DNA from 3 places in the Citrobacter tructae genome. Region 1 is predicted to be linked to each of the others. Evidence: predicted binding sites of a transcription regulator. Region 1 holds the regulator's gene; each other region holds the start of a gene.
What was found. The regulator CRP, encoded in region 1, controls carbon source genes, mostly activating them, when cyclic AMP is high. The targets are predictions, from matches to a motif close to ATGTGANNNNNNTCACAT.
Positions count from the first base shown of each region.

Region 2: adhE (bifunctional acetaldehyde-CoA/alcohol dehydrogenase) is a predicted target of CRP. The motif match lies at 4,488-4,505, and genes of this name have one in related genera.
Region 3: epd (erythrose-4-phosphate dehydrogenase) is a predicted target of CRP. The motif match lies at 7,816-7,833, and genes of this name have one in related genera.

Region 1 is NZ_CP038469.1:3,803,014-3,813,837, reverse strand. Features, by position in the region: gene kefB (glutathione-regulated potassium-efflux system protein KefB) at 1-205, opposite strand, end outside; gene kefG (glutathione-regulated potassium-efflux system ancillary protein KefG) at 205-756, opposite strand; gene E4Z61_RS18845 (ABC transporter ATP-binding protein) at 888-2,789, shown strand; gene E4Z61_RS18840 (nicotinate phosphoribosyltransferase) at 2,844-4,334, opposite strand; gene prs (ribose-phosphate diphosphokinase) at 4,349-5,209, opposite strand; gene E4Z61_RS18830 (NUDIX hydrolase) at 5,403-6,122, shown strand; partial or broken gene E4Z61_RS18825 (hydrolase) at 6,158-7,220, shown strand; gene E4Z61_RS18820 (YheU family protein) at 7,223-7,441, shown strand; gene E4Z61_RS18815 (phosphoribulokinase) at 7,495-8,364, shown strand; gene E4Z61_RS18810 (OsmC family protein) at 8,410-8,814, opposite strand; gene crp (cAMP-activated global transcriptional regulator CRP) at 9,124-9,756, shown strand; gene E4Z61_RS18800 (YccS/YhfK family putative transporter) at 9,808-10,824, shown strand, end outside.
Region 2 is NZ_CP038469.1:1,246,662-1,257,485, forward strand. Features, by position in the region: gene oppC (oligopeptide ABC transporter permease OppC) at 1-128, opposite strand, end outside; gene oppB (oligopeptide ABC transporter permease OppB) at 147-1,067, opposite strand; gene oppA (oligopeptide ABC transporter substrate-binding protein OppA) at 1,191-2,822, opposite strand; gene E4Z61_RS06625 (YchE family NAAT transporter) at 3,593-4,240, opposite strand; gene adhE (bifunctional acetaldehyde-CoA/alcohol dehydrogenase) at 4,728-7,406, shown strand; gene tdk (thymidine kinase) at 7,650-8,267, opposite strand; gene hns (histone-like nucleoid-structuring protein H-NS) at 8,914-9,327, shown strand; gene galU (UTP--glucose-1-phosphate uridylyltransferase GalU) at 9,467-10,375, opposite strand; gene rssB (two-component system response regulator RssB) at 10,579-10,824, opposite strand, start outside.
Region 3 is NZ_CP038469.1:4,218,578-4,229,401, forward strand. Features, by position in the region: gene tkt (transketolase) at 81-2,072, shown strand; gene cmtB (PTS mannitol transporter subunit IIA) at 2,389-2,832, shown strand; gene E4Z61_RS20905 (PTS mannitol transporter subunit IIBC) at 2,860-4,236, shown strand; gene E4Z61_RS20910 (zinc-binding dehydrogenase) at 4,261-5,538, shown strand; gene glpX (class II fructose-bisphosphatase) at 5,535-6,506, shown strand; gene E4Z61_RS20920 (MltR family transcriptional regulator) at 6,522-7,031, shown strand; gene E4Z61_RS20925 (nucleoside/nucleotide kinase family protein) at 7,028-7,738, shown strand; gene epd (erythrose-4-phosphate dehydrogenase) at 8,027-9,046, shown strand; gene pgk (phosphoglycerate kinase) at 9,095-10,258, shown strand; gene fbaA (class II fructose-bisphosphate aldolase) at 10,348-10,824, shown strand, end outside.

The sequences.
Region 1 (10,824 bases):
ACATCAGAAAGACCACACCCAGCTCGGAAAAGTGCAGAATTTCATCTACATCGCTGATGAACCCTAATCCCCACGGGCCAATCGCAATCCCCGCCAGCAAATACCCTAATACTGGGCCGATGCCCAGTTTTGACGCCAGCGGCACCGCCGCAACCGCCGCGAAGAGGAACAGCACTCCCGCAGTCAATAAATCAGAACCTTCCATCAGCGGCCTCCCACAGGGATTGGATTTGCCAGCCACTCACCATACGCTTTGGCATGGCTATCCAGTTCCTGCTTCGTTTGCCGTCTGGCCCAGTAAACGATGATGGGACTCATCCAGTGCATTCGACACATACCAGCCGTCAGCTCAAAGGGGCGCAGCACATCGCTCATCGGATAGCGGTTCAGTGCGTCATAACGGTACGCGCTTTCGGGTTCACCGGTGGTGATGACGCTCCGCCAGTACTTTCCCGCCAGCTGATTCCCCCCCATCCCACTGGCGAATCCACGACTCAGCACGCGATCAAACCACTCTTTGAGCAACGCCGGACAGCTATAGGTATAAAGCGGATGTTGAAAAACAATCACATCATGGTCACGCAGCAGTGCCTGCTCATACTGGATGTCGATAAAAAAATCGGGATAGTGCGCGTAAAGATCGTGCACGGTAACATTACTGAGCTGCATGGCCGGTTTAAGCAGAACCCGATTCGCGACCGAGTCCTGAGATTCCGGATGGGCATACAGCAGCAAAACTTTCGCTGGCTGGAACATCATCCCCCTCCCGGTTATGTCTTTGTCTATTTTCGACGTTTTGGGCTACCATTGCGCCTCGGTGCGGCAAACCGCCCACACATTACATTATCATAATGATAAATTAACATAGTCTGAACATACGGCGCCTTATGATTGTTTTCTCCTCGTTACAAATTCGCCGCGGCGTACGCGTCTTGCTGGAAAATGCCACGGCCACCATTAATCCAGGCCAGAAAGTCGGTCTGGTGGGTAAAAATGGCTGCGGTAAATCTACCCTGCTGGCATTGCTGAAAAATGAAATCAGCGCCGACGCGGGAGGATTTACGTACCCTGGAAACTGGCAACTCGCCTGGGTGAATCAGGAAACGCCCGCACTTGCCCAGCCTGCGCTTGAGTACGTCATTGACGGCGACCGCGAATATCGTCAGTTGGAAGCACAGTTGAACGATGCCAACGAACGTAACGATGGACATGCGATTGCCACCGTGCACGGCAAACTGGATGCCATTGACGCCTGGACCGTGCGCTCACGTGCTGCCAGTCTGCTGCACGGACTCGGTTTCTCTAACGAACAGCTCGAGCGTCCCGTCAGCGATTTCTCCGGCGGTTGGCGCATGCGTCTCAACCTGGCCCAGGCGCTGATTTGCCGTTCAGATTTGCTGCTGCTCGATGAACCGACCAACCACCTCGATCTCGACGCCGTTATCTGGCTGGAAAGATGGCTGAAAAGCTACCAGGGTACGCTGATCCTGATCTCCCACGACCGTGACTTCCTCGATCCGGTCGTGGACAAAATTATTCATATCGAACAGCAAACAATGTTTGAGTACACCGGCAACTACAGCGCATTTGAAGTGCAGCGATCCACTCGTCTTGCACAACAACAGGCGATGTATGAAAGCCAGCAGGAGCGTGTGGCGCACCTGCAAAGCTATATCGACCGTTTCCGGGCGCAGGCCACCAAAGCCAAGCAGGCACAGAGCCGCATCAAGATGCTCGAACGTATGGAGCTTATCGCTCCGGCCCACGTTGATAACCCGTTCCACTTCAGCTTCCGTGTCCCCGAAAGCCTGCCTAACCCGCTGCTGAAAATGGAAAAAGTCAGCGCGGGCTATGGCGATAACATTATTCTCGACTCCATTAAGCTGAACCTGGTGCCGGGTTCGCGCATCGGCCTGTTAGGGCGCAACGGTGCGGGTAAATCCACGCTGATTAAACTGCTGGCAGGAGAGTTGGCTCCGATTAGCGGCGAAATCGGTCTGGCGAAAGGCATTAAGCTCGGTTACTTCGCCCAGCATCAGCTGGAATTTTTACGCGCAGATGAATCGCCGATTCAGCATCTGGCCCGCATGGCACCGCAGGAGTTAGAACAGAAACTGCGTGATTACCTTGGCGGCTTCGGCTTCCAGGGTGACAAAGTCACCGAACAGACCGCCCGCTTCTCTGGTGGTGAAAAGGCGCGACTGGTGCTGGCGCTGATCGTCTGGCAGCGGCCGAATCTGTTGCTGCTCGATGAACCGACCAACCACCTGGATCTTGACATGCGTCAGGCGCTGACCGAGGCGTTAATCGATTTCGAAGGCGCACTGGTGGTGGTGTCGCACGACCGTCACCTGATTCGCTCCACCACCGATGATCTCTACCTGGTGCACGACAAGAAGGTCGAACCGTTCGATGGCGATCTGGAGGATTATCAGCAATGGCTGAGCGACGTACAGAAGCAGGAAAGCCAGAGCGACGAGCCGGTCAAAGAGAGCGTCAACAGCGCCCAGGCACGTAAAGATCAGAAACGCCGCGAAGCTGAACTGCGCACCCTGACCCAGCCGCTGCGTAAAGAGATTACCCGTCTGGAAAAAGAGATGGAGAAACTGCACGCACAGCTGGCGCAGGCGGAAGAGAAACTCGGTGACAGCGAACTGTACGACCAAAGCCGCAAAGCCGAGCTGACCGCGTGCCTGCAGCAGCAGGCCAGTGCGAAGTCGGGGCTGGAGGAGTGTGAAATGGCCTGGCTGGACGCCCAAGAACAGCTTGAGCAAATGCTGGCGGAGTAAACGTGATTGCCGGATGCGATGCTAAACACCGCATCCAGCATTTTTTCTTTTGAATCAATGTTGTGCCGCCAGACGCTGGCGGATGTCTTCAAAGTGCTCGCGGTTTAAAAGCTTACCGTTGAGAAAACGGGTTTTCAGCTCGCCTTCCTGCTCCTGCGCCCAGCTTTGTTCATCATGCAGACGTAACTCGCCTTGTTCATCACACACAACGCGCAACAGACCACGGGCAGAACGCTTCAGGCCATTATCGGTTTTTGGCTCTTTAAAGATGGTCCGGCCTTTGCCTTTCACTTCTCCCCAGGTCGCCTTCATCGCGAAGCCAAAGGTATCACGCGTGTTGTACTGATAGGTAAACGATCCCACCCCGAACACCACGTTTGAGCTGGCAAATCCTTTGGCCTCCAGGCGGCGCAGGATCTCATTCGCTCGCTCCAGCGTAATCGAATCGCCATAAATCAGCCCAACGTGCGGATCGAGAACCTTATAGCCTTTGGCATTAACCGTGCCGCCAAAAATCTCCCACAGCACCTCCACGGACCCTTTCTCCTGCGGAGTGCGATCGGCACGGCTATCATCATCCGCACCGGTGCCGCACAGAATATCAACCGGATTGCCGCTGTCCGGGCGGAATACCACCCGCCCCTCACGCGCCAGAATGAGGCCCTTCAGTTCACGAGTATATTCCGTCAGCACCTGCCAGTAGTCCCAGGTATCGGAGACTATCGACACAAATCCCTGCGGATAGAGATCGACAATCAGACGGCGGAAAGTCTCGATCTCGTGTTCACGCTCGCCCATACACATCACGCTGTGCTCGGTGGCAGGAATACTGGCGCCGATAAAATACGCCTCACCGTCGGTGTAGTAATCACGGGTGTACAACAGAGAGGGAATACTGTCGGTGCCTTTAAAGCTCAATAAATGCCCGCTACCCGCCTGCATGGTGTCCTGCAATCCGGACATGCCACGAAACGAAAAGTCATGACACTGGAAATCAAGGTGCGTCATATCGCTGCAGGTTTTTTCTGCCCAATGCGTGCAAATTTTGCGGTAGTGGTGGGCAATTGTCGCATTGGTGGACGCTTTCCACAGCTCCGCCGACAGCACCGTCTCAAGGTAATTCACCAGCCAGAAAAACTCTGGTTGGGTGTTGATGATGGTTAATACTGGCACCGCCATTGGCACTTTGCTGCCTTCGTCCAGCGCCTTAATATGCAACGGCAGATAACCCAGTTGATGCAGCGCACGAATATGATCGACCGCTACTGAGTCTTTTCCCAGATAACCGTCCATCACCTGCTTGTACTCACTGACCACCTCTTCCTGCGGTCGGGCAAAGAACGCCTCGTTAAACAGATCAACCAGAAACCACTGCAAAAAGCCCTGCAAGCCAAAGAACACCAGCTTGCCATCTGGCAGCGGTGACGAGAAAAAGCGATCACTGCGCGGAGTAAAGTTGGAATAGACCCGGCTAGTGCCCTGCGGATACTGCACGCGGTGAGACACTTTGTAGCCGTCAATAGCTAAAATTGGATTCATTTTCATAACAAGAGTCTCCCTCAGGCGCGGTAAATCGCGTCAATATCGATAAGTTCAAGCTGCGGATGGGCCAACGTAGAGGCCGCTAACGACGTGGTGGTGTAGATGGCGTCAATACCGTTAGCAAACAGGTGCTCAACGCCCTTAGAAAAGATCCCATGGGTGACGTACAGACTAACGCTGCGGGCACCAGCATCACGCAATACCTGCGCAGAGCCAATGAACGTACCGCCTGCGTCACACAGGTCGTCGACAATCAGCACATCCCGCCCCTTAACGTCACCGGCCACCAGCGTAAAACCCGTCAGGTTACCGCTTGCAACATCGCGTTTTTTGCTCAGAATGGCGTACTCTGCAACCCCTGCGGCTCTGGCAACAGCATCAATTTTCTTCAACGCGCCAGCATCGGGGGCCACCAGCATCAGCGCATTTTTCGTAAACTGGAGCTGCAATGTCGTACTTTGCAGCAGGCAGACGTCCTGTGGAAGCGAGACAAAATTATCTATTGCCGCCGCAGCCGCGTCACTGTGTGGATCAAGCACTTTCACCTTGTCGAACTGCAGCGTATTTAGCTGACGGGCAAAGACCTTCAGCGCAAAGCTGTCGCCCGCAACCATATGTCGGTCCTGTCGCGCCCACGGCAGCCAAGGAAGTTCAAGATGGCTGACCAGTACATCGGTTTGATGACGCACCGCCTCCACCAACTGCGCCAGCAGCATAAAATCATTCATGTCGCGCATCGCCGTGGCGCGAATGCGCATCAGACGAGCGAAGGATGGCAACGCATCGGTGACTTTTAACCAGACGGCCCCATCAGGAAAAATGCCGCTGGTAATGGCGTAAGCCCGGTCATCCAGAGTTAATGCTAATTTTACGCTCATCTCGCTTCCTCTTTTAATTATGTCCCTTCGACACAATTAATAATGTCCTTAAGACACATATTAAGCAAGCAAAGAATGCATTCTTTTTGAATATGGTAATAATCTATTGATAATCAAAGAGAAAAAAACGCATCTTGCCCCCCGGTGCCGGGCTGGTACACTTGGCGGCGTTACATATCATCGTGAGTACCTTATGACCACCGAAGCCGACTACCTGAATCAGTATGATGCCCGCCGCTTTCCCTCTCCGCTGGTGACGGTAGATAGCGTGTTATTTACCCTGCATCAACAGGCTCTCTGCGTGTTGCTAGTCGAACGGGCAAACCAGCCGCAAAAAGGACGTTGGGGATTACCCGGCGGCTTTATCGATATGACACACGATGATTCCACGCGCGCCACAGCGCTACGAAAACTCACTGAAAAAACTGGTGTTTCACCTTCGTGGCTGGAACAGTTGGACACATTTTCCGGACCAGATCGTGACCCGCGCGGCTGGAGTCTGACGGTCACCTGGTTTGCGCTTATCGCTTGGGTGGACTGCGAGCCGCATATCGCCAGCGTCAGCGATGCCCGCTGGGTCCCCGTTGATAAGCTTGCCGACTATCCGCTGGCCTTCGATCACCAAAACATCATTGAAGCCGCCCTGCACCGCTTGCGGCAAAAAACGATGTATTCTTTACTACCCGTTTACTGTTTACCGGATACCTTTACCCATGGTCAGCTACAGGAAGCTACTGAAGTTATCCTCGGCCAGTCGATTCAGCGCAAAAGCCTGATCCGCCGCTTTGAAGCATCAGGTATGTTTGAAGATACCGGTGAAAGTATGGCGACAGGCACGCGAAAAGCCCGCCTGTGGCGACGTAAACCGGGCGTGGAAATTCATCTTTTCTCACGTAACCTGCTGGCCGAATAAGCACAAAATCACATATTGGCTAACCCGCAGGCTCCATGCGCGGTATAGTTGCTCTTTCCGATTATTAATTGCTCTGGTGTTATGGTTGAAATCACTCCTACAGAAGTAACCCTACCCGCCGATGATTCACGAGAATTCCGCCCGATGCGCGGGATCGGTAATCGACATCTGCAAACCATGCTGCCGCGTTTAATTCGCCGTAAGGTGAAGTTCGACGCCCACTGGCAGCGATTGGAATTACCCGACGGTGACTTTGTCGATCTGGCATGGAGTGAAGATCCGCAGCAGGCGAAGCACAAACCGCGTCTGGTCGTTTTTCACGGTCTGGAAGGTAGCCTGAACAGCCCGTACGCCCACGGACTGATTGAGGCGGCGCAAAAGCGCGGCTGGTTAGGCGTGGTGATGCATTTTCGCGGCTGCAGCGGTGAACCGAATCGCCTGAACCGCATTTATCACTCCGGCGAGACCGAAGACGGCACCTGGTTTTTACACTGGCTGGAATGTGAATTCGGCCGCGTGCCGACCGCAGCGGTCGGCTATTCGCTCGGCGGCAACATGCTGGCCTGCCTGCTGGCAAAAGAAGGCAACGACATTCCAATTGATGCCGCAGTTATTGTCTCTGCGCCTTTCGTACTGGAAGCCTGTAGTTATCATATGGAGAAAGGTTTCTCCCGTGTCTATCAGCGCTACCTGCTCAATCTGTTGAAAGCCAATGCCTCGCGTAAGCTTGAGGCGTATCCGGGTTCGCTGCCGGTAAGCCTGGCCCAGTTGAAATCCCTGCGCCGCATTCGCGATTTTGACGATCTGATTACTGCAAAAATTCACGGTTTCGCCGACGCGATAGACTATTATCGTCAGTGTAGCGCTATGCCGTTGCTCAATCGGATCGCCAAACCAACGCTGATTATCCACGCCAAGGACGATCCGTTTATGGACCACCATGTGATCCCCAAACCGGAAAACCTGCCCTCGCAGGTGGAATATCAGTTAACCGAGCACGGTGGTCACGTTGGGTTTATTGGCGGCACGCTGCGCCGCCCCGAGATGTGGCTGGAATCGCGTATCCCCGACTGGCTGACAACGTATCTGGAGGCATAATCATGCAGATCCCCTGGCAGGACTTATCCCCTGAAGCGCTGGACAATCTGATTGAAAGCTTTGTCTTGCGTGAAGGCACCGATTATGGTGAACATGAACGTTCACTCGAACAAAAAGTCGCCGACGTCAGACGCCAGTTACAATCTGGCGAAGCCATCCTGGTATGGTCAGAACTGCATGAAACGGTCAACATTATGCCGCAGAAACAGTTTCGCGAATAATCGGTTGTCGACGGCTGACTATAATAAAAAACCAACCTATTTATGGAGTTGTTATGTCTGCCAAACATCCGGTGATTGCGGTAACAGGATCCAGCGGCGCGGGGACCACCACCACCAGCCTCGCGTTTCGTAAAATTTTCTCGCAGTTAAATCTGCGCGCTGCCGAGGTGGAAGGCGACAGTTTTCACCGCTATACCCGTCCTGAGATGGACATGGCGATCCGCAAAGCGCGTGACGCCGGGCGACACATCAGCTATTTCGGCCCCGAAGCCAACGATTTCAGCCTGCTGGAACACACCTTCATCGAGTACGGTCAGTCGGGCAAAGGCCAGTCACGAAAATATCTGCACACGTATGATGAAGCCGTTCCGTGGAATCAGGTTCCGGGCACATTTACCCCCTGGCAGCCTCTTCCTGAACCGACGGACGTGCTGTTCTATGAAGGCTTGCACGGCGGTGTAGTAACCCCGCAACAAAATGTGGCGCGGCATGTCGATCTATTGGTCGGGGTGGTGCCAATCGTCAACCTGGAGTGGATCCAGAAACTAACCCGCGATACCAGCGAGCGCGGTCACTCCCGCGAAGCGGTAATGGACTCAGTCGTGCGCTCAATGGACGATTACATCAATTACATCACCCCGCAGTTTTCCCGCACGCATATTAACTTCCAGCGCGTACCGACGGTCGACACCTCTAACCCTTTTGCAGCAAAAAGCATTCCGTCATTGGATGAAAGCTTTGTTGTTATCCATTTTCGTAATCTGGAAGGTATCGACTTTCCCTGGCTACTGGCTATGCTGCAGGGCTCATTCATTTCTCACATCAATACATTAGTGGTGCCGGGTGGCAAAATGGGGCTGGCAATGGAGCTGATCATGCTGCCGCTGGTCCAACGGCTGATGGAAGGGAAGAAAATAGAGTAAGCGGTGTTTGTGCCGGATAGCGCTAGGCTCATCCGGCATTAGAAATTACGCCGCAATCACTTCATAGGAATGGGTAATATTCACCGCTTTTTCTAGCATCAACGCCACGGAACAATACTTCTCCGCCGAGAGGTCTACTGCGCGGGACACTGACGCGTCTTTTAGATCGTTACCGGTGACGATGAAATGCAGATTAATATGGGTAAACAGACGCGGCGCTTCTTCACGACGTTCGGAAGTGAGTTTCACTTCGCAGTTGGTCACATCCTGACGACCCTTTTGCAGGATCGACACCACATCAATCGCACTACAGCCACCCGCAGCCATTAGCACCATTTCCATCGGGCTCGGCGCTTTATCACCAGAGTTACCGTCCATCAAGATTTGGTGGCCAGAGGCGGACTCACCGAGGAAGGTTAACCCCTCAACCCACTTTACACGCGCTTGCATATTTCGTAACTCCAATGTTTCAATTTTCCTGACAGATTACGCGTACATAACAATTCTCGCAACGGAAGGCGACCTGCATCATGCTGAAGCGAGACACCAGGAGACACACGGCGAAAGCTATGCTAAAACAGTCAGGATGCTACAGTATTACATAGACGTACTGCATGTATGCAGAGGACATCACATTACAGGCTGCAGTTCACTTTTTAGCAGCCCCTTTCCCAGGTAGCGGGAAACATATTTTTGCAACCCCAGAGGCAGCGTCGTTTTCTGGCTCTGGAGACAGCTTATAACAGAGGATAACCGCGCATGGTGCTTGGCAAACCGCAAACAGACCCGACTCTCGAATGGTTCTTGTCTCATTGCCATATTCATAAGTACCCATCGAAGAGCACGCTGATTCACCAGGGTGAAAAAGCGGAAACGTTGTATTACATCGTTAAAGGCTCAGTGGCAGTGCTGATCAAAGATGAAGAAGGGAAAGAAATGATCCTCTCTTATCTGAATCAGGGCGATTTCATTGGTGAATTAGGCCTGTTTGAAGAAGGCCAGGAACGTAGCGCCTGGGTACGTGCCAAAACCGCATGTGAAGTCGCTGAAATTTCATACAAAAAATTTCGTCAATTAATCCAGGTTAACCCGGATATTCTGATGCGCCTGTCTTCCCAGATGGCTCGTCGTCTGCAGGTAACGTCCGAAAAAGTGGGCAACCTTGCCTTCCTGGATGTCACTGGTCGTATCGCCCAGACCCTGTTGAACCTGGCGAAGCAACCTGACGCTATGACCCACCCGGATGGCATGCAGATCAAAATCACCCGTCAGGAAATTGGCCAGATCGTTGGCTGTTCCCGTGAAACTGTTGGTCGTATCCTGAAGATGCTGGAAGATCAGAACCTGATCTCCGCGCACGGTAAGACGATCGTCGTCTACGGCACGCGTTAACCTCATCGAAATGGCGCGTTACCGGGTAATGCGCCATTCTTGTTTACACCGATGTGGCGAAGACTGATTTATCACCCCGAGATCAACTACGCACTACGACAAACCCTGGTGCTGTGTTTGCCCGTGGCTGTCGGTCTTATCATCGGTCAGCTTCATCTGGGGCTGCTTTTCTCCCTCGTCCCTGCCTGCTGTAACATTGCCGGTCTTGATACCCCGCATAAGCGCTTTTTCAAACGCTTAGTTATTGGCGCGTCGCTGTTTGCCGGGTGCAGCCTGATCATGCAGTTGCTGCTGGCGCAGACCATACCGCTTCCGCTAATCCTCACCGGCCTGACACTGGTTCTCGGCGTAACCGCAGAGCTGGGCCCTCTGCATGCTCGATTACTGCCAGCCTCACTGATCGCGGCGATTTTCACGCTAAGTCTGGCCGGGAATATGCCCATCTGGGAGCCGCTGCTGATCTATGCGCTGGGTACGTTGTGGTACGGCGCGTTCAACTGGTTCTGGTTTTGGCTGTGGCGTGAACAGCCGCTGCGGGAATCGCTCAGCTTGTTGTACCGCGAACTGGCCGATTATTGTGAAGCAAAATATAGCCTGCTAACCCAGCACGTCGATCCCGAAAAAGCGTTACCCCCGCTGCTGGTTCGCCAGCAAAAAGCCGTGGATCTGATCACCCAGTGTTATCAGCAAATGCACATGCTTTCGGCGCATCGCAATAACGAGTACAAACGCCTGCTGCGGTCCTTTCAGGAAGCACTGGATTTGCAGGAACATATTTCCGTTAGCCTGCATCAACCGGAAGAGGTGCAAAAGCTGGTCGAGCGTAGCCACGCGGAGCAGGTGATTCGCTGGAACGCGCGCACCGTCGCCGCCCGCCTGCGCGTGCTGGCAGATGACATTCTGTATCATCGCTTGCCTACGCGTTTTTCCATGGAGAAACAGATTGGCACGCTGGAGAAAATTGCTAACCAGCATCCGGACAACCCGGTCGGGCAGTTTTGCTACTGGCACTTTAGCCGTATTGCCCGCGTGCTACGCACTCAGCGTCCACTGTACGCCCGAGATTTG
Region 2 (10,824 bases), 2.3 Mb from region 1:
AGACTTGCTACCGCCGCGCGGTTATGCATAAAGCGTCGACGCGCATCCTGCCACAGGCTACGACCTTCGACCTCCAGCTTTTCACTGAAAAGCTCCAGCGTCTCGCTGTTTTTCTTACTTAACATCATAGATAGCGAGCTCCAGTATCAGTAACGGATTTTCGGGTCGATAACGGCATACAGCACATCAACAATCGCATTAAACACAATCGTTAATGCCCCCACCAGAATGGTCAGACTCAATACCAGCGAGTAGTCGCGGTTCAGTGCGCCATTAACAAACAATTGACCAATACCCGGCAAGCCATAAATAGTTTCAATAACCATTGAACCGGTAATAATGCCGACGAACGCCGGGCCCATATAGGACAGCACCGGCAGCAACGCGGGCTTTAACGCGTGACGGAAAATAATCCGCCGCATCGGTAAGCCTTTTGCCCGTGCGGTACGAATAAAGTTGGAGTGCAGCACTTCAATCATCGACCCACGAGTGATACGCGCGATACTGGCGATATACGCCAGCGACAACGCCACCATCGGTAGGATCATAAATTTCAGCGCCCCACCGTTCCAGCCACCGCCAGGCAACCATTTCAGCGTTATCGCGAATATCATCACTAATAAGGGAGCGACCACGAAACTGGGGATAACCACCCCGGTCATCGCCACCCCCATTACCGTATAATCCCAGCGCGTGTTTTGCTTCAGCGCAGCAATGACTCCGGCACTGACGCCAACGAGTACCGCCAGGATAAAGGCGGCGGCACCCAGCTTCGCCGAAACCGGAAAGCTCGAAGCCACCAAATCGTTAACCGTATAATCTTTATATTTAAAGGAAGGTCCAAAATCGCCGTGCGCCAGCTGTTTCAGATAACTGAAGTACTGGGTGGTGATAGGATCATTAAGATGATATTTCGCTTCAATATTCGCCAATACCTCTGGCGGTAACGCGCGCTCACCAGTGAAAGGACTTCCCGGTGCAAGACGCATCATAAAGAATGAGATCGTAATAAGAATAAATAGCGTCGGAATCGCTTCCAGACAGCGACGTAATATAAATTTCAACATTGCCCGTACCTTCTGGCGTGTGCCTTTACACCTCTTTGAGCCAAACTTTAGGTCAAAGGAGGTGTTTATAGTTCGAAGAAAAAGACACTGTGGGGCAACAAATGATTGCCCCACGTCTTGCCATTAATGCTTGATAATATACAAGTCTTTAACGTGGATATTATCCATCGGGTCTTTACCGGAGTATCCACCTACCCATGGTTTCACCAGACGGGCGTTGACATAGTAATAAACCGGTACAATCGCAGAGTCTTTATCCAGTTGCTGCTCAGCTTTCGAATACAGTTCGCTGCGCTGCGCTTCATCTGTCACTTTCAGCGTATCGGCAATCAGCTTATCAAATGCCGCGCTCTTATAGTGAACGGTGTTGTTGGAGCTGTCTGACAGCACCATGTTGAGGAAGGAGGTAGGTTCGTTGTAATCCGCACACCAGCCGGCACGAGAGACATCGTAGTTACCCTGATGACGGGTATCGAGGAAGGTCTTCCACTCCTGGTTTTCCAGCTTAACGTTAGCGCCCAGATTTTTCTTCCAGATAGAAGCTGCTGCAATTGCCAGCTTCTTATGCAGATCGGAGGTGTTATACAGCAGATCGAAGGTCAACGGTTTTTCTGCAGTGAAGCCTGCTTCAGCAAGCAGTTTCTTCGCTTCTTCGTTACGTTTTTCCTGGGACCACTTGAACCATTCAGGCTCAACCAGTTTTGCCCCATCGGTATACGGCGGAGTGAAGCTGTACGCAGGCAGGTCGCCCTGATTCTTCACTTTGTTGACGATAATGTCACGATCCAACGCCATCTTCAGGGCGGTACGAACACGCACATCGTTGAACGGTGGTTTCTGGTTATTGATTTCGTAATAGTAGGTACACAGATACGGGTCAACGTGAACTTCGTTCGGGATCTCTTTTTTCAGTTTCTGGAATAACTCAATCGGCATGTTGTTGTAGGTCATGTCGATTTCACCGCTGCGATAGCGGTTAACGTCAGTCACTTCAGAAGAAATTGGCAGGTAGGTTACCTGGTTAATAACTGTTTTAGCGTTGTCCCAGTAGTTGGTATTACGCTCAAGCACAATGCGCTCGTTGACGACCCAATCTTTTAATTTATAAGAGCCGTTAGAAACGATGTTCGCAGGCTGGGTCCATTTATCACCAAATTTTTCCACCACCGCTTTAGGCACTGGGGAAACGGAGGAGTGAACAAGCAGTTTGTAGAAATAAGGGACCGGTTCACTGAGGGTGACTTCAAAAGTATGGTCATCAATGGCTTTCACACCAAGATCGGTGACCGGTTTTTTACCGGCGATAATGTCGTCAATATTAACGATGTGACCGTACTGCAAATAGCTGGCGTACGGTGACGCGGTATTCGGATTCGCCAGGCGTTGCCAGCTATACACGAAATCTTGTGCGGTAACGGGGGATCCATCCGACCATTTCGCGTCTTTACGCAGATGGAACGTCCAGACTTTAAAATCTTTATTTTCCCATTTTTCAGCCACACCTGGCGATGGCTTGCCATCAACGTCGCTGATTAATAAACCTTCAAACAGGTCACGGTTAATGTTGGATTCCGGTACACCTTCGATTTTATGTGGATCGAGGGACTGAACTTCCGAGCCATTATTACGCACCAGCGTTTGCTTTTCAGCCAGTTGAACACCGGCGGGTACTTCTGCCGCCGTGGCAACATTTCCCGCGATTAGCGCAGATAGAATCCCCGCCGCTACTAAACTTTTTTTAGTGATGTTAGTCATTGTGTTGTACTCCCTCATTATTATGGCTGGTTTTTTAACCAGACTGTTAATCCTGTACGGATCCCTGTACGGCACCGGAGATTTTCTGCCGTCAGGTGGTTTATTGTTTACTGCTTGCTATCACCGACTTTATTTATTCTGGCGATTCGTACGACCGCCTTGCGTCGATTATCTGCGTGCCTCCCCTGCCGGAAACACGCGGTTACTCTGTTGACAAAAACCAAGTGAAAATAATTCTCATCAACGATAAATATTCTGCAAAATACCTGGCCGGAAAGTATCAAATGCGTTTCTTAACCGCCAATACATTTTACAGATTTGTTAACTAATTCTCTTTTATCGAAAAAAAATCTGACAAAAGCGGGTCTCAAAAAGAGAGTATTCTATAAAAAATACATGATAAACAATGAATTAGATCAACAGCATGGCTGATTATCCTGTCCGGTATCCACCCACTGTCAGAGTGCACATAAATTTAACAATTGGTTATTAATTAGCACATTCATCTAAAATAGATGCCGAAATAACTAATAACATTTCGATAATCCTACAGCAAGCCCCAGAGTATGATGTTAGCAAAATAACAACGCGCACTCTGTTTAGCTGTACAGCCGAAAAAATAATTATCTTTTAAATCAATGGATGAGCGAGGGATTGGCGATCGGCTTCTTTTATAATTTCAACGCTGATTTTCAACTTTAGTGAGAAGTTTTACTGATAATGAAAAGAACGGAGTCGATGGCCAACTCCGTTTCCAGTGAGCGGTCCTGTCAGGACAGCAAGCCGGGGAAAATGGATTTAATGCCAGTGACGATAAATTCGATACCCAACGCCATGAGCAGTAACCCCATAATACGCGTAATAACGTTAATGCCCGTTTGTCCCAGCAAGCGAACCAGCCAGGGCGCCATACGAAACAGTCCCCAACAGCACAGGGCAAACAGTGCAATCGCCACAAAGAAACCGAACAGGTTTAATGCACTGTGGTAGCGTGTTCCCCAAACGATGGTTGAACTTATCGCCCCCGGCCCCGCCATCAATGGCAATGCCAGCGGAACAACGCCGACACTCTCACGTATAGCGGTCTCTGATTTTTCCTGTTTGTTTTGTTTATCTTCACCGAGCTTTCCGCTGATCATCGACATCGCGATGGTCACCACCAGAATCCCACCGGCAATTCTGAACGAATCAATCGAGATACCGAAGAGTTGCAGGATACCATCACCGAGGAACAGCGAGGTCCACAGGATGATGGCTACCGACAGGTTTGCTGTCAGGTTGGTTTTGTTACGCGCAGTTGCGGTTTGGTAGCTGGTCATGCTGATAAAAACAGGAATGATCCCTACGGGGTTAACCAGCGCAAATAACCCAATGAAAAATTTAAAATAGAGAGGAAAATCAAATAGCGTTTGGATCACGGTTAGCTCCGAAGCGTTAGCCGGATAAAATGAGTCATAAAAACTGTTAAAAACCGCGCTGAAGATACGCCTTTTGGCAGCATTCTTCACCTTCTATCTGCGTATATCTCTGTAAACATGCTACCAATACTCAGTGTTATTAATATGTATTAAATATGCTAATGTTACCCTCATTCACCACATCTATTTATTAACATTTGCCGACAATCGCTCAAAGAGCCTGCTGAAAGGTGTCAGCTTTGCGTAAATTTGATCCAGATCACGCAATTACTACTCAGAAGTGAGTAATCTTGCTTACGCCACCTGGAGGAAATGCGTTAGAGTTTAATGACGCAAACGTATAAGCTCTTTTAGTAAATCAATGCACGGCGTACGTTAATTAACCGTTTGATTTTCAAAACGTTACACAAATTTTCGTTGATCTGTCTATACTCTCGTAGCGAGCAGATGATTTACTAAAAAAGTTTAACATTATCAGGAGAGCATTATGGCTGTTACTAATGTCGCTGAACTTAACGCACTCGTAGAGCGCGTAAAAAAAGCCCAGCGTGAATATGCCAGTTTCACTCAAGAACAGGTTGACAAAATCTTCCGTGCCGCCGCTCTGGCTGCCGCAGACGCTCGAATTCCTCTCGCGAAAATGGCCGTTGCCGAATCCGGCATGGGTATCGTCGAAGATAAAGTGATTAAAAACCACTTCGCTTCCGAATACATCTATAACGCTTATAAAGATGAAAAAACCTGTGGTGTCCTGGACGAAGACCATACTTTCGGGACTATCACTATTGCTGAACCGATCGGTATCATCTGCGGGATCGTTCCGACCACTAACCCAACGTCTACCGCAATCTTCAAATCGCTGATCAGCCTGAAGACGCGTAACGCCATCATCTTCTCTCCACATCCGCGTGCTAAAGATGCGACCAACAAAGCAGCAGACATCGTTCTGCAGGCTGCAATCGCTGCTGGCGCACCGAAAGACCTGATTGGCTGGATCGATCAACCTTCCGTTGAACTGTCCAACGCTCTGATGCATCACCCAGACATTAACCTGATCCTTGCGACCGGTGGTCCAGGCATGGTTAAAGCGGCATACAGCTCCGGTAAACCAGCTATCGGCGTAGGCGCAGGTAACACCCCTGTTGTTATCGACGAAACGGCTGATATCAAACGTGCTGTTGCATCAGTACTGATGTCAAAAACCTTCGATAACGGCGTAATCTGTGCTTCTGAACAGTCTGTTGTGGTTGTTGACTCCGTCTATGATGCCGTTCGCGAGCGTTTCGCCAGCCACGGCGCTTATATGCTGCAAGGCAAAGAGCTGAAAGCTGTTCAGGACATCATCCTGAAAAATGGCGCACTGAACGCAGCTATTGTTGGTCAACCGGCGTACAAAATCGCTGAACTGGCAGGTTTCTCCGTTCCGACTAACACCAAGATTCTGATTGGTGAAGTTAAAGTTGTTGACGAAAGCGAGCCGTTTGCTCACGAAAAACTGTCTCCGACACTGGCAATGTACCGTGCAAAAGACTTCGAAGACGCTGTTGTTAAAGCTGAAAAGCTGGTTGCAATGGGCGGCATCGGTCACACCTCTTGCTTGTACACTGACCAGGACAACCAGCCAGAACGCGTTGCTCACTTCGGTCAGATGATGAAAACCGCGCGTATCCTGATCAACACCCCGGCTTCTCAGGGTGGTATCGGCGACCTGTACAACTTTAAGCTTGCTCCTTCCCTGACTCTGGGTTGTGGTTCCTGGGGTGGTAACTCCATCTCTGAAAACGTTGGTCCTAAGCACCTGATCAACAAGAAAACCGTTGCTAAGCGAGCTGAAAACATGTTGTGGCACAAACTTCCGAAATCTATCTACTTCCGCCGTGGCTCACTGCCAATCGCGCTGGATGAAGTGATTACCGATGGTCACAAACGTGCGCTGATCGTGACCGACCGCTTCCTCTTCAACAACGGCTACGCTGACCAGATTACTTCTGTTCTGAAAGCCGCAGGCGTTGAAACCGAAGTGTTCTTTGAAGTTGAAGCTGACCCGACACTGACCGTTGTTCGCAAAGGTGCTGAGCTGGCTAACTCCTTCAAACCAGACGTGATCATCGCGCTGGGTGGCGGTTCCCCGATGGACGCCGCGAAAATCATGTGGGTTATGTACGAACATCCGGAAACCCACTTCGAAGAACTGGCGCTGCGCTTTATGGACATCCGTAAACGTATCTACAAGTTCCCGAAAATGGGCGTGAAAGCGAAAATGATCGCTGTCACCACCACCTCTGGTACCGGTTCTGAAGTCACACCATTTGCGGTTGTTACCGACGATGCTACCGGTCAGAAATATCCGCTGGCAGACTACGCGCTGACCCCGGATATGGCGATTGTCGACGCCAACCTGGTTATGGAGATGCCGAAGTCACTGTGTGCTTTCGGTGGTCTGGATGCGGTAACTCACGCCCTGGAAGCTTACGTTTCCGTACTGGCATCTGAGTTCTCTGACGGTCAGGCTCTGCAGGCGCTTAAACTGCTGAAAGAAAACCTGCCAGCGTCCTACCACGAAGGTTCTAAGAACCCGGTAGCACGTGAGCGTGTACACAGTGCCGCAACCATCGCGGGTATCGCGTTTGCTAACGCCTTCCTCGGTGTATGTCACTCCATGGCGCACAAACTGGGTTCTCAGTTCCACATTCCTCACGGTCTGGCGAACGCCCTGCTGATCAGCAACGTTATTCGTTATAACGCGAACGACAACCCGACTAAACAGACTGCCTTCAGCCAGTACGACCGTCCGCAAGCACGTCGTCGTTATGCTGAAATCGCAGACCACCTGGGTCTGAGCGCGCCGGGCGACCGTACCGCAGCGAAAATCCAGAAACTGCTGGCATGGCTGGATGAAATCAAAGCTGAACTGGGTATTCCTAAGTCTATCCGTGAAGCTGGCGTTCAGGAAGCTGACTTCCTGGCACACGTTGACAAACTGTCTGAAGATGCGTTTGACGACCAGTGCACCGGCGCTAACCCGCGTTATCCGCTGATTTCTGAACTGAAACAGATTCTGCTGGATACCTTCTACGGTCGTGAATACAACGAAGGTGAAACTGCCGCTAAGACTGAAGCAGTTGCTGCACCTAAAGCTGAGAAAAAAGCGAAGAAATCCGCTTAATTCAAACGCCTGACTTTTAGTCATCACCCTAAACGGTCCCTGTGGGACCGTTTTTTTTCGTCTTATTAATTCTCGTCTTAATAGTGCAAACGCTCACGCAGCCCATCGCGGCGAATGGTCATGTCAGTGAGGAGATTGAGAGATGAGTAAATAAAGCGCCTACAGAGGTGACTGGAGGGTAGAGTTCACCGGCTAATACAAATACTCTACCCTGCGTGTTATCAGCGCCCAGGAAAGCGTGGGTTAATCGTGGCTGTGCCTTTCCTGAATGGCCGTCAGAGAACCCTCAGACTGCGCTTCTTTATAGTGCTTGCGGCATACCGATACATAGCGCTCATTCCCACCGATAACCACCTGCTCACCCTCGTTATAAGGTCGTCCGGCCTGATCAAGACGTAATACCATGCTGGCCTTGCGCCCGCAAAAGCAAATGGTCTTTAATTCAACCAGCTTATCTGACCAGGCAAGCAGGTATTCGCTACCGCCAAATAATTCACCGCGAAAATCAGTACGTAACCCGTAACACAAAACCGGAATATCCAGTTGGTCGACAACCTCGGATAATTCATAAACCTGTTGGCGCGTCAAAAACTGCGACTCATCGACCAGTACACAATGTATTCTCTGCTGCGCATTCTCCGCGCGAATTTCATCGAACAAAGATGAATTTTGGTTAAACAGTTTTGCAGGTGACGACAGACCTATACGTGAACTTACTTTCCCTGCCCCAAATCGGTCGTCAATTTCCGCTGTATATACAACGGCACGCATGCCACGTTCCTGGTAATTGTATGAAGATTGCAGCAAAGCGGTCGACTTCCCCGCATTCATAGCAGAATAGTAAAAATATAGCTGTGCCATTGACCGTCGGCCCTCACCTGGGTAAATAAATATGGGCGGGATTGTATCATAATTCACAAACATGTCTGAGCGGCGTTGCTACCCACACACGTATAAAACATCGCGCAGCATCAGTCATCGACACGCTAAATATGACGTACTACAGGAAGACTCAGGGAACATACTTAAGTATGGGACGAAGGCCAATGAACACCGTCAATGCTCGAACAATCCGAAGCATAACGGTATATACACATTCTTTCACAAATAGTGCCCTTGAAATTCATCAACGATGATTATCATCACAGTTCAATAAAGCCCCCCTGCTGTTATTGTTATTGAATCCCACAGCGGCCTCCTCGTAATAGCGAATTCCCGTAAGCAAAACTAATACAAAAGGTTGAAATTACTGCAAACAGATACAATTGCAACACCATAAAATGTGACCTGAATCTTGAATTTTTACTCTTGAGCGAAGAGTATCCACCGTACCAATAAGCCTTTTTTATGCCCCGCATTGTGGACAATTTAACGGTAAAGAATTAATACAGGGACTAAATAAAGCGCAATTTTGAATTCCTTACATTCCTGGCTATTGCACATCTGAATTTATCACTCTATTATTAGCTCAACAAACCCCACCCAATATAAGTTTGAGATTACTACAATGAGCGAAGCACTTAAAATTCTGAACAACATCCGTACTCTTCGTGCGCAGGCAAGAGAATGTACTCTGGAAACGCTTGAAGAAATGCTGGAAAAATTAGAAGTTGTCGTTAGCGAGCGTCGCGAAGAAGAAAGCGCTGCTGCTGCTGAAGTTGAAGAGCGCACTCGTAAACTGCAACAATATCGTGAAATGCTGATTGCTGACGGTATTGACCCGAACGAACTGCTGAATAGCATGGCTGCGGTTAAAACCGGTGCTAAAGCTAAGCGTGCAGCACGTCCGGCTAAATATAGCTATGTTGACGAAAACGGTGAAACTAAAACCTGGACCGGCCAGGGTCGTACACCAGCTGTGATCAAAAAAGCGATGGAAGAACAAGGTAAACAACTGGACGACTTCCTGATCAAGGATTAATCCACAATTAGTTTGCTTAAAATCCCGCCAGTGGCGGGATTTTTTTTACCTGTACTTCGCATAACACCCTACCCAATTTAGGTATAAAAAAACGGCGCTGGATAAACAGCGCCGTTTTATGTGGATTAATAACGTGATGTTACTTCTTAATACCCATCTCGTCTTCAAGCCAGGCTTTAAATTCAGCACCGAGGGTATTATGACGAATGCCATATTCGACGAACGCCTGCATATAACCCAGCTTATTACCACAGTCATGGCTTTTGCCCTTCATGTGATAGGCTTCAACCGTTTCTTTTTCAATCAGCATATCGATAGCATCGGTCAGCTGAATTTCGTCACCCGCTCCCGGAGGCGTTTTTGCCAGCAGAGGCCAGATATCTGCGCTTAGAACATAACGACCGACAACAGCAAGATTGGATGGCGCGACATCAGCTTTCGGTTTTTCAACAACACCCACCATCGGTACGCTTTCGCCCGGCGCTAATTCAACCCCTTTACAGTCCACAACACCGTAAGCAGTGACGTCTTCTACAGGTTCCACCATAATTTGGCTGCTGCCTGTTTCATCAAAGCGACTAATCATTTCGGCGAGGTTATCGCGGGATAAATCAGATTCATATTCATCCAGAATAACATCCGGCAGGATGACCGCGACAGGTTCATCGCCAACAACCGGGTGTGCGCACAATACAGCGTGGCCCAGACCTTTTGCCAGCCCCTGACGTACCTGCATAATCGTCACATGCGGTGGGCAAATAGATTGAACTTCCTCCAGCAACTGGCGCTTAACACGTTTTTCCAGCATCGCTTCGAGTTCAAAACTGGTATCAAAGTGGTTTTCAATAGAATTTTTAGACGAGTGAGTCACCAGTACAATTTCAGTGATACCCGCAGCAATACACTCGTTCACGACGTATTGAATTAATGGTTTATCAACCAGCGGTAGCATCTCTTTAGGAATTGCCTTGGTAGCCGGTAACATCCTGGTTCCTAATCCCGCTACCGGGATAACGGCTTTTTTGACTTTCGAATTAAGGGCAGCCATTTAAAACTCTCCTGGACTGTTCATGTATTGAACGTGTTCATCAATCTGTATCGCATCCGAGTATATCAGTACCGCGACAAGCTTCAGGTCTGAAAAGGACGCGCGTCGGTATAATTAAGATAAATACGAATAAATCTGGCGCTGATAGTAGCACTGCAAAAGACAGGGATGTGAAGCAATTTAATCCCCTGCCTCTCGATTGTTCATTCCGCAGACAACATCAGGCGCAGGCGACCTCCCGCCCCCCAAATTTGGCACTGCCAGGACTCGCAGCGTTGGCTTAGCTGGTTAAGGTAAGTATTCCCCAGGGTACCCAGCGGAACGCCATTACTGATTTGTACATTGTGGCTGCCGGTATTTAAGGTCGCGTTCAGACCTGCGGAGACCAAGACCAGATTTTTTAATCCGCTATGGTAGTACCCCACCAGCAACGGAAACTGCCCGGGTAG
Region 3 (10,824 bases), 420 kb from region 1:
ACTTTTTTCCGGCGTAGCCCAAAACGCGCTGTCGTCAAGTCGTTTAGGGCGTGGCCTTCATTATCCGATCTGGAGTCAAAATGTCCTCACGTAAAGAGCTTGCCAATGCTATTCGTGCGCTGAGCATGGATGCAGTACAGAAAGCCAAATCCGGTCACCCGGGTGCCCCGATGGGTATGGCTGACATTGCCGAAGTCCTGTGGCGTGATTTCCTGAACCACAACCCGAACAACCCGTCCTGGGCTGACCGTGACCGCTTTGTGCTGTCCAACGGTCACGGTTCTATGCTGATTTATAGCTTGCTGCACCTCACCGGCTACGACTTGCCGATGTCTGAGCTGCAGAACTTCCGTCAGCTGCACTCCAAAACTCCGGGTCACCCGGAAGTGGGTTATACCGCGGGTGTGGAGACCACTACCGGTCCGTTGGGGCAGGGTATTGCTAACGCGGTTGGTATGGCTATCGCTGAAAAAACGCTGGCGGCGCAGTTTAACCGTCCAGGCCATGACATTGTTGACCACTTCACCTACGCCTTTATGGGCGACGGCTGCATGATGGAAGGTATCTCTCACGAGGTATGTTCTCTGGCTGGTACGCTGAAGTTGGGCAAACTGATTGCGTTCTACGATGACAACGGTATTTCTATCGATGGTCACGTTGAAGGTTGGTTCACTGATGACACAGCGAAGCGCTTCGAAGCTTACGGCTGGCATGTAGTGCGTGGCGTAGATGGCCACGATGCTGACGCGATTAAGCGCGCAGTAGAAGAAGCCCGCGCAGTGACCGACAAACCGTCCCTGCTGATGTGCAAAACCATCATCGGTTTCGGTTCCCCGAACAAAGCTGGTACCCACGACTCTCACGGTGCACCGCTGGGCGATGCAGAGATCGCACTGACCCGCGAACAGCTGGGCTGGAAATACGCGCCGTTCGAAATCCCGTCGGAAATTTACGCGCAGTGGGATGCGAAAGAAGCAGGTCAGGTTAAAGAAGCCGCGTGGAACGAGAAGTTCGCCGCTTATGCGAAAGCCTTCCCGCAGGAAGCCGCTGAATTCACCCGTCGTATGAAAGGTGAAATGCCGTCTGATTTCGACGCAAAAGCGAACGAATTCATTGCTAAGCTGCAAGCGAACCCGTCCAAAATCGCCAGCCGTAAAGCATCCCAGAACGCCATTGAAGCGTTTGGTCCTTTGCTGCCGGAATTCCTCGGCGGTTCCGCTGACCTCGCGCCATCTAACCTGACTATCTGGTCTGGTTCTAAAGCCATTAACGAAGACGCTGCCGGTAACTACATCCATTACGGTGTACGTGAATTCGGTATGACCGCTATTGCTAACGGTATCTCGCTGCACGGTGGTTTCCTGCCGTACACCTCTACCTTCCTGATGTTCGTCGAATATGCCCGTAACGCGGTGCGTATGGCTGCGCTGATGAAACAGCGTCAGGTCATGGTCTATACCCATGACTCCATCGGTCTGGGCGAAGATGGTCCGACTCACCAGCCGGTTGAGCAGGTGGCTTCTCTGCGCGTGACCCCGAACATGAGCACATGGCGTCCATGTGACCAGGTTGAATCTGCAGTAGCGTGGAAATACGGCGTTGAGCGTCAGGACGGTCCTACCGCGCTGATCCTCTCCCGTCAGAACCTGGCACAGCAGGAGCGTACCGAAGAGCAACTGGCAAACATCGCGCGCGGTGGTTACGTGCTGAAAGATTGCGCCGGTCAGCCGGAGCTGATCTTCATCGCCACCGGTTCTGAAGTTGAACTGGCTGTAGCTGCATGGGACAAACTGACAGCGGAAGGCGTTAAAGCACGCGTTGTCTCCATGCCGTCTACCGACGCATTCGACAAGCAGGATGCCGCTTACCGTGAATCCGTGCTGCCGAAAGCTGTTTCTGCTCGTGTCGCTATCGAAGCAGGTATCGCGGACTACTGGTTCAAATACGTGGGCCTGAACGGCGCTATCGTTGGCATGACCTCCTTCGGTGAGTCTGCACCGGCTGAGTTGCTGTTTGAAGAGTTCGGTTTCACCGTAGACAACGTGGTCGCGAAAGCAAAAGAACTGCTGTAATTACGATTACAACGGTAAAACGGGTCGCTCAGGCGGCCCGTTTTGTATAAGAGGCTTATTTATTTTCATCTTTGCAATTGATTAATGTAGATCTCAGTCACAAATTCAGTATTTATGAATTTTCCGTTATTGTGATACCTGGCACATAATTGGCGTTGCTTTTATTATTTCATTTCGTAATTCATTGTTTCTAAACGGATGAAAAAAACTCACCTCTTACAGCCCACATTTTTGACCTGGATTGATTTCGTTTTGCCGCGCGAGTATTTTATTTTTAACGATAACCCGTACCCTAAAAATAAAATAAGGAATATTTATGCGGTTGATTGATTACTTTCCCGAATCATCTATCTCAATAAAAAATTCAGCAAAGAACTGGCAGGAGGCAATTGATTTTTCTATGTCATCCTTACTCGCTAATCATTATGTCAATTCAGATTATATTCAGGCTATCAAAGACTCAACGATTAACAATGGGCCTTATTATATTCTGGCTCCAGGTGTGGCAATGCCTCATGCCCGCCCGGAATGTGGAGCGTTAAAAACAGGAATGTCATTAACATTACTCAAACAGGAAGTTCAGTTCGCTGTTGATGATGAGCCGGTGAAATTGTTAATTGGTTTATCTGCGGCAAATGCCGATTCACATATTGGCGCTATTCAGGCATTAAGTGAACTGTTATGTGAAGAGGAAATGCTGTCCGCACTGTTAACTGCTAAATCAGAAAAACAACTTGCGGATATTATTGCTAGCGCATAATTCACACTCCTCTTTCAGGATAATATTATGGAAAACAAGTCTGCTCGAGCAAAGGTCCAGGCTTTTGGTGGGTTTTTGACGGCCATGGTCATTCCCAACATCGGCGCTTTTATTGCATGGGGATTTATAACTGCATTGTTTATTCCTACTGGTTGGATGCCGAATGAGCATTTCGCCAAAATTGTCGGTCCGATGATTACCTATTTATTGCCCGTAATGATTGGCTCCACCGGGGGACATCTGGTGGGAGGTAAGCGTGGGGCAGTTATGGGAGGGATTGGTTCTATTGGCGTTATTGTCGGTGCCGATATCCCCATGTTCCTTGGTGCCATGGTTATGGGGCCACTCGGTGGATGGGTGATTAAGCATATAGACCGTCTGCTTGAAAAACGTATCCCCGCCGGTTTTGAGATGGTTATTAATAACTTCTCTCTGGGTATCGCGGGAATGTTGTTATGTCTGCTGGGATTTGAAGTTATCGGTCCGGCAGTGCTCATTGCCAACAACTTTGTGAAAGAGTGCATAGAATCGCTGGTTCATGCGGGTTACCTGCCGTTGTTATCGGTGATTAATGAGCCTGCAAAAATTCTCTTTCTGAATAACGCTATTGATCAGGGCGTCTATTACCCGCTGGGAATGCAGCAGGCGTCTGAAACGGGAAAATCTATTTTCTTTATGGTGGCATCTAACCCCGGTCCGGGATTGGGTTTGTTACTCGGTTTTGCCATCTTTGGAAAGGGAATGAGCAAGAAGTCAGCGCCGGGAGCCATGATCATCCACTTCCTTGGCGGTATTCATGAACTGTATTTCCCTTATGTGTTGATGAAACCGTTAACTCTGATTGGCATGATTGCTGGTGGGATGACCGGTACATGGGTATTCCATCTTTTAGACGGCGGGCTTGTGGCTGGACCGAGTCCAGGATCGATATTCGCTTATCTGGCATTGACGCCAAAAGGTTCTTTCCTGGCAACTATTGCGGGTGTCACTGCGGGTACGCTTGTCACCTTTGTCATTACTGCCGTCATACTGAAAATGGAAAAGAACGTCGAAACAGAACGTGAAGATGAATTCTCTGAGTCAGCCAGAACCGTAAAGGCGATGAAGCAGGAAGGACAATTCGCTTATAAAAATATTAAACGTGTCGCTTTTGTGTGTGACGCGGGAATGGGTTCCAGTGCGATGGGGGCTACCACGTTTCGTAAACGTCTGGAAAAAGCCGGGTATGCTATTAATGTGACGCATTATGCTATCGAAAATGTTCCACAGGATGCAGATATTATCGTCACCCATGCCAGCCTTGAAGGCCGTGTTAAGCGAGTGAGTGCAAAACCTTTAATATTAATTAAGAATTATATCGGTGACCCATTGTTGGACGACTTATTTAAGAAAATCACTGCTTAGCATTGTTCAATTTTTGGAGTAAATATGAAAACGAAAGTAGCTGCTATATATGGCAAGCAGGACGTCCGCATCCGCGAATTCGAATTGCCTGAAATTACAGATAACGAACTGTTAGTGAGTGTTATATCCGATAGTGTGTGCTTGTCTACCTGGAAAGCAGCAGCGTTAGGAAGTGAACATAAACGGGTACCAGACGATCTGGAAAATCATCCAGTAATAACCGGGCACGAATGTGCCGGAATTATTATCGAAGTTGGAAAAAACTTGGCCGATAAATACCAAAAAGGCCAGCGCTTTGTTTTGCAGCCCGCCATGGGATTGCCAAGTGGATATTCAGCTGGCTACAGCTACGAATTTTTTGGCGGTAACGCGACTTATATGATTATCCCGGAGGTTGCGGTTAATCTGGGGTGTGTTTTACCGTATCACGGTTCCTATTTTGCTGCTGCGTCACTGGCGGAGCCGATGTGCTGCATTATTGGTGCGTATAACGCGAATTACCATACGACACCGTATGTTTATGAACACAGGATGGGGGTTAAACCCGGTGGCAACATCGCACTCTTAGCATGCGCAGGTCCCATGGGTATTGGTGCGATTGATTATGCCATTAACGGTGGGCTCCAGCCGTCACGCGTGGTGGTGGTTGATATTGACGAAGCTCGTCTGACGCAGGCTAAAAAGCTGTTGCCGGTTGAGCTGGCGGCACAGAAAGGAATTGAACTCATCTATGTGAATACCATGGGGATGAAAGATCCTGCTACCGAGCTGCGGGCATTAACAAATGATGTCGGATTCGACGACGTTTTTGTTTATGCCGCCGTTCCTGCAGTGATTGAAATGGCTGACGATCTGCTGGCAGAAGATGGTTGCCTGAACTTCTTTGCCGGTCCGACGGATAGCAATTTTAAAGTACCGTTCAATTTTTACAACGTGCACTACAACAGTACGCATGTAGTAGGGACATCCGGAGGTTCAACAGATGATATGAAAGAGGCCATTGCGTTAAGCGCGACGGGGCAGCTTCAGCCTTCGTTTATGGTGACTCATATTGGCGGACTTGACGCGGTACCGGAGACTGTTCTGAATCTGCCAAATATTCCGGGCGGTAAGAAGCTTATCTATAACGGCGTGACGATGCCGCTGACGGCGATTAGCGATTTTGCCGAAAAAGGGAAAACCGATCCGCTGTTCAGAGAGCTTGCGCGTCTGGTTGAAGAGACTCACGGTATCTGGAACGAAAAAGCGGAGAGATATCTGCTGGCACAATTCGGTGTTGATACCGGGGAGGCCGCGGCATGATGTCTCTGGCATGGCCGCTATTTCGCATTACGGAACAGGCTGCGCTGGCAGCCTGGCCGCAAACCGGGTGCGGTGATAAGAACAAAATCGACGGACTGGCTGTCGCGGCGATGCGAATAGCCTTAAATGAAATTTCCATTCGTGGGCGGATCGTCATCGGCGAGGGGGAGATCGATCACGCACCGATGCTGTGGATTGGTGAGGAAGTCGGGAAGGGGGCTGGACCGGAGGTGGACATCGCAGTCGATCCTATTGAAGGCACCCGAATGGTGGCAATGGGGCAAAGTAATGCGCTGGCAGTGATGGCTTTTGCGCCTCGGGGTAGCCTGTTGCATGCTCCCGATATGTATATGAAAAAATTGGTTGTGAACCGGTCTGCCACAGGGGCGATTAACTTGGCGTTACCGCTGGCAGATAACCTACGCAATGTGGCGCAGGCGCTGGGCAAACCGCTGGAACGATTGCGTATGGTCACGCTGGATAAACCTCGAATGCATAAGGCGATTACGGAGGCGACACAGCTAGGCGTCAAGGTGTTTGCGCTTTCGGATGGCGATGTGGCGGCCAGTGTTCTGACTTGTGTGCAAAACAATACCTATGACCTGATGTATACCATTGGTGGTGCGCCGGAAGGCGTTATCTCAGCCTGCGCGGTAAAAGCGTTGGGAGGGGATATGCAGGCAGAACTGATCGATTTTTGTGAGGCAAAAGGTGACACCACTGAAAACCATCTGGTCGCAACGCGGGAGCGTGAACGCTGCGCTGAGATGGGGGTTGAGGTGAATCGTGTCTACTCGCTCGACGAGTTGGTGGGAGGAAATGACATCCTCTTCAGTGCGACGGGCGTTACGGGTGGCGATCTTGTTAATGGCATCCAACAGGTTACGAATGGTGTGCGTACGCAAACTTTACTGATCGGCGGCGCAGATCGAACGTGTAATATAATAGACTCTCTGCATTCATGGTGATTGATCGGATAACGAATGACGACGCTGACAGAAGACGATGTGCTTGAGCAACTGGATGCTCAAAATAACTTACTTGCGTTTATGACGACGGCACATAACATTTTGCTGCTGGGCATTAAACGCTTTCTGCCGTCGCTGTTTGTCGATAACGATGAAGAGATCGTGGAATATGCAGTGAAGCCGTTACTCGCACAGAGTGGTCCGCTTGATGATATCGATGTTGCGCTACGTCTGATTTATGCGTTGGGGAAAATGGATAAATGGCTGTATGCCGATATCACCCATTTTTCCCAGTTTTATCAGTACGTAAATGAACAGGAGACGATCCCCGGTTTCGCCGATGATATTACCTGGGATTTTATCAGCAACGTGAACAGCATTACACGTAATGCCACCCTATATGGCGCGCTGGAATCAATGAAATTTGCTGATTTTACCACGTGGTCTGAGGTGCGTTTTACGGCAATGGTCAAGACGGCGTTAACGCTGGCGATAACGACAATTTTAAAGGAATTAACGCCGTGAAAATCGGGCTAATGGTCAATGGGCTTCATGTTGAAGCGCATTATGATGATGATGAAGTCGAGAACGTTCACAAACCCTTGTTACAACGGCTGGCGAGATTACACTCCACTAACCCGCAACGCCGAACGATTGTTTTTCTTAGCGCACCACCCGGTACAGGGAAATCCACTCTCACCACTTTCTGGGAACATCTCACCCGTCAGGATCCTGCGCTACCGGAGATCCAGACGCTGCCGATGGATGGCTTCCATCATTACAATGCCTGGCTGGATGCCCATAACCTACGGGCATATAAAGGCGCACCGGAAACGTTTGATGTCGATAAACTGGCGCAAAATCTGCGGCGGGTGAAAGAGGGCGAAAGCACCTGGCCACAGTACGACCGGCAAAAACATGACCCAGTTGAAGATGCTGTTGTGGTAACCGCACCGATCGTGATTGTGGAAGGCAACTGGTTATTACGAGATGACGACGGATGGCGAGGATTAGCGGAGTTCTGCGACTTTTCGCTGTTTATTCGCGCCCCGGCTGATGCCCTGCGTGCACGGCTGGTGGGGCGTAAACTGGCTGGCGGGCTTTCACAAGCTGACGCTGAGGCATTTTATGAACGCACCGACGGACCGAATGTTCGCCGGGTACTGGAAGGTAGCCTGCCAGCGGATCTCATGCTGGAGATGACGGTCGAGGGTGAGTATCGGCTTGTGTGAAGGTAAAATTATTCCAGTTATGCCGCGATGATTATTACGGCTTACTGGAATAATTGTCCCTCGTCTTAGCTAGGGAAATGTGACGTAAGTCAGATAATGGTGTTCTGTTGCTGGACAATCATTCCTTTTATTCCTTGTTTCGCTTATTCTAGCTGAAGCGTTTCAGTCGATTAAATGTTCGACAATTAATCAATTAGTCGCAGTTTGCGACAGGTAAGGTTTCCCTGAGCGATTTGCTGCATTACTCTGTCAGCCACATCGTTTCTGAGAAATTCTTGCAGGAGACCTATGACCGTACGCGTAGCGATTAATGGTTTCGGTCGCATCGGGCGCAACGTGGTTCGTGCTTTGTATGAATCCGGGCGTCGGGCGGAAATCACCGTGGTGGCTATCAACGAACTGGCGAGTGCTGAGGGCATGGCGCATTTGTTGAAATATGACACCAGCCATGGGCGTTTTGCCTGGGATGTTCGTCAGGAACGTGACCAGCTCATTGTTGGCGACGACGCGATTCGCATTCTGCATGAGCGAACACTCGATGCGCTTCCGTGGCGCGAACTGGGTGTTGACGTCGTGCTGGATTGTACGGGGGTCTTCGGTAGCCGCGAACACGGCGAAGCGCATATTGCCGCTGGTGCAAAAAAAGTGCTCTTTTCACATCCTGGTAGTCACGACATCGACGCAACCGTTGTGTTTGGCGTTAATCAGGATCAGCTGCGCGCTGAACACCGGATCGTTTCCAACGCCTCCTGTACCACGAATTGCATAATTCCCGTTATTAAATTGTTGGATGATGCGTACGGCATCGAGTCCGGTACAGTTACGACAATCCACTCCGCGATGCACGATCAGCAGGTTATTGATGCCTATCATCCCGACCTGCGTCGTACGCGAGCGGCCAGTCAGTCGATTATTCCCGTTGATACCAAATTGGCAGCGGGAATCACTCGAATTTTCCCGCAATTTAACGATCGTTTTGAAGCGATTGCGGTGCGTGTGCCGACCATAAATGTGACGGCGATCGACTTAAGCGTGACGGTGAAAAAACCAGTAAAAGCTTGTGAAGTCAACCAGTTGCTGCAAAAAGCAGCACAAGGTGCATTTCATGGTATAGTTGACTATACGGAATTACCGTTGGTCTCTGTAGATTTTAACCACGACCCGCACAGCGCCATCGTCGATGGTACGCAAACGCGCGTGAGTGGCGCACACCTGATCAAAACATTGGTCTGGTGCGATAATGAATGGGGCTTTGCTAACCGCATGCTCGACACAACGTTAGCGATGGCTGCTATTGGTTTCAGGTAAGGCGCGTGAGCGCTTGCAAAACTTTAAGAATCAACGAGAGGATTCACCATGTCTGTAATTAAGATGACCGATCTGGATCTTGCTGGTAAACGTGTTTTTATCCGTGCGGATCTGAACGTACCAGTTAAAGAAGGGAAAGTAACCAGCGACGCGCGTATCCGTGCTTCTCTGCCGACCATCGAACTGGCCCTGAAGCAGGGTGCAAAAGTGATGGTAACTTCCCACCTGGGTCGTCCTACCGAAGGCGAGTACAACGAAGAATTCTCTCTGCTGCCGGTTGTTAACTACCTGAAAGACAAACTGTCTAACCCGGTTCGTCTGGTAAAAGACTACCTGGACGGCGTTGAAGTTGCTGCCGGTGAACTGGTGGTTCTGGAAAACGTTCGCTTTAACAAAGGCGAGAAGAAAGACGACGAAGCGCTGTCCAAAAAATACGCTGCACTGTGCGACGTGTTCGTTATGGATGCTTTCGGTACGGCTCACCGTGCGCAGGCTTCTACCCACGGTATCGCTAAATTCGCTGACGTAGCTTGCGCCGGTCCGCTGCTGGCCGCTGAGCTGGACGCACTGGGTAAAGCCCTGAAAGAACCTGCTCGCCCGATGGTTGCTATCGTTGGTGGTTCTAAAGTCTCTACCAAACTGACCGTTCTGGACTCCCTGTCTAAAATCGCTGACCAGCTGATCGTGGGCGGCGGTATCGCTAACACCTTCGTTGCCGCTCAAGGCCACAACGTCGGTAAATCCCTGTACGAAGCAGACCTGGTTGACGAAGCCAAGCGCCTGCTGACTATCTGCGACATTCCGGTACCGGCTGACGTTCGCGTGGCAACTGAGTTCTCTGAAACTGCACCTGCAACGCTGAAATCCGTTAACGACGTGAAAGAAGACGAGCAGATCCTGGATATCGGTGACGCATCTGCACAGCAGCTGGCTGACATCCTGAAGAATGCAAAAACTATTCTGTGGAATGGCCCGGTTGGTGTGTTCGAATTCCCGAACTTCCGCAAAGGTACTGAAATTGTGGCTAATGCCATCGCAGACAGCGAAGCATTCTCTATCGCTGGCGGCGGCGACACTCTGGCGGCTATCGATCTGTTCGGTATCTCCGACAAAATTTCCTACATCTCCACTGGTGGTGGCGCGTTCCTCGAATTCGTGGAAGGTAAAGTCCTGCCAGCAGTAGCAATGCTCGAAGAGCGTGCTAAAAAGTAAGACACTAATGGGCAGGGTAACCTGCCCAATTTTCAGCGCGCTTTAATGGCACGCCCTCTTTCCAAGGCCGAAGATACAGGACTCGCAACATGTCTAAAATTTTTGATTTCGTAAAACCAGGTGTAATCACTGGTGATGACGTACAGAAAGTTTTCCAGGTAGCTAAAGAAAACAACTTTGCTCTGCCAGCCGTTAACTGCGTCGGTACCGACTCCATTAACGCCGTTCTGGAAACCGCTGCAAAAGTTAAAGCTCCGGTAATCGTCCAGTTCTCCAACGGTGGCGCATCTTTCATCGCGGGTAAAGGCGTGAAGTCTGACGTTCCTCAGGGCGCGGCAATCCTCGGTGCTATCTCTGGTGCGCATCACGTTCATCAGATGGCTGAACACTACGGTGTTCCGGTTATCCTGCACACTGACCACTGCGCGAAGAAACTGCTGCCGTGGATCGACGGTCTGCTGGACGCGGGTGAAAAACACTTCGCAGCAACCGGCAAACCACTGTTCTCTTCTCACATGATCGACCTGTCTGAAGAGTCTCTGGAAGAGAACATCGAAATCTGCTCC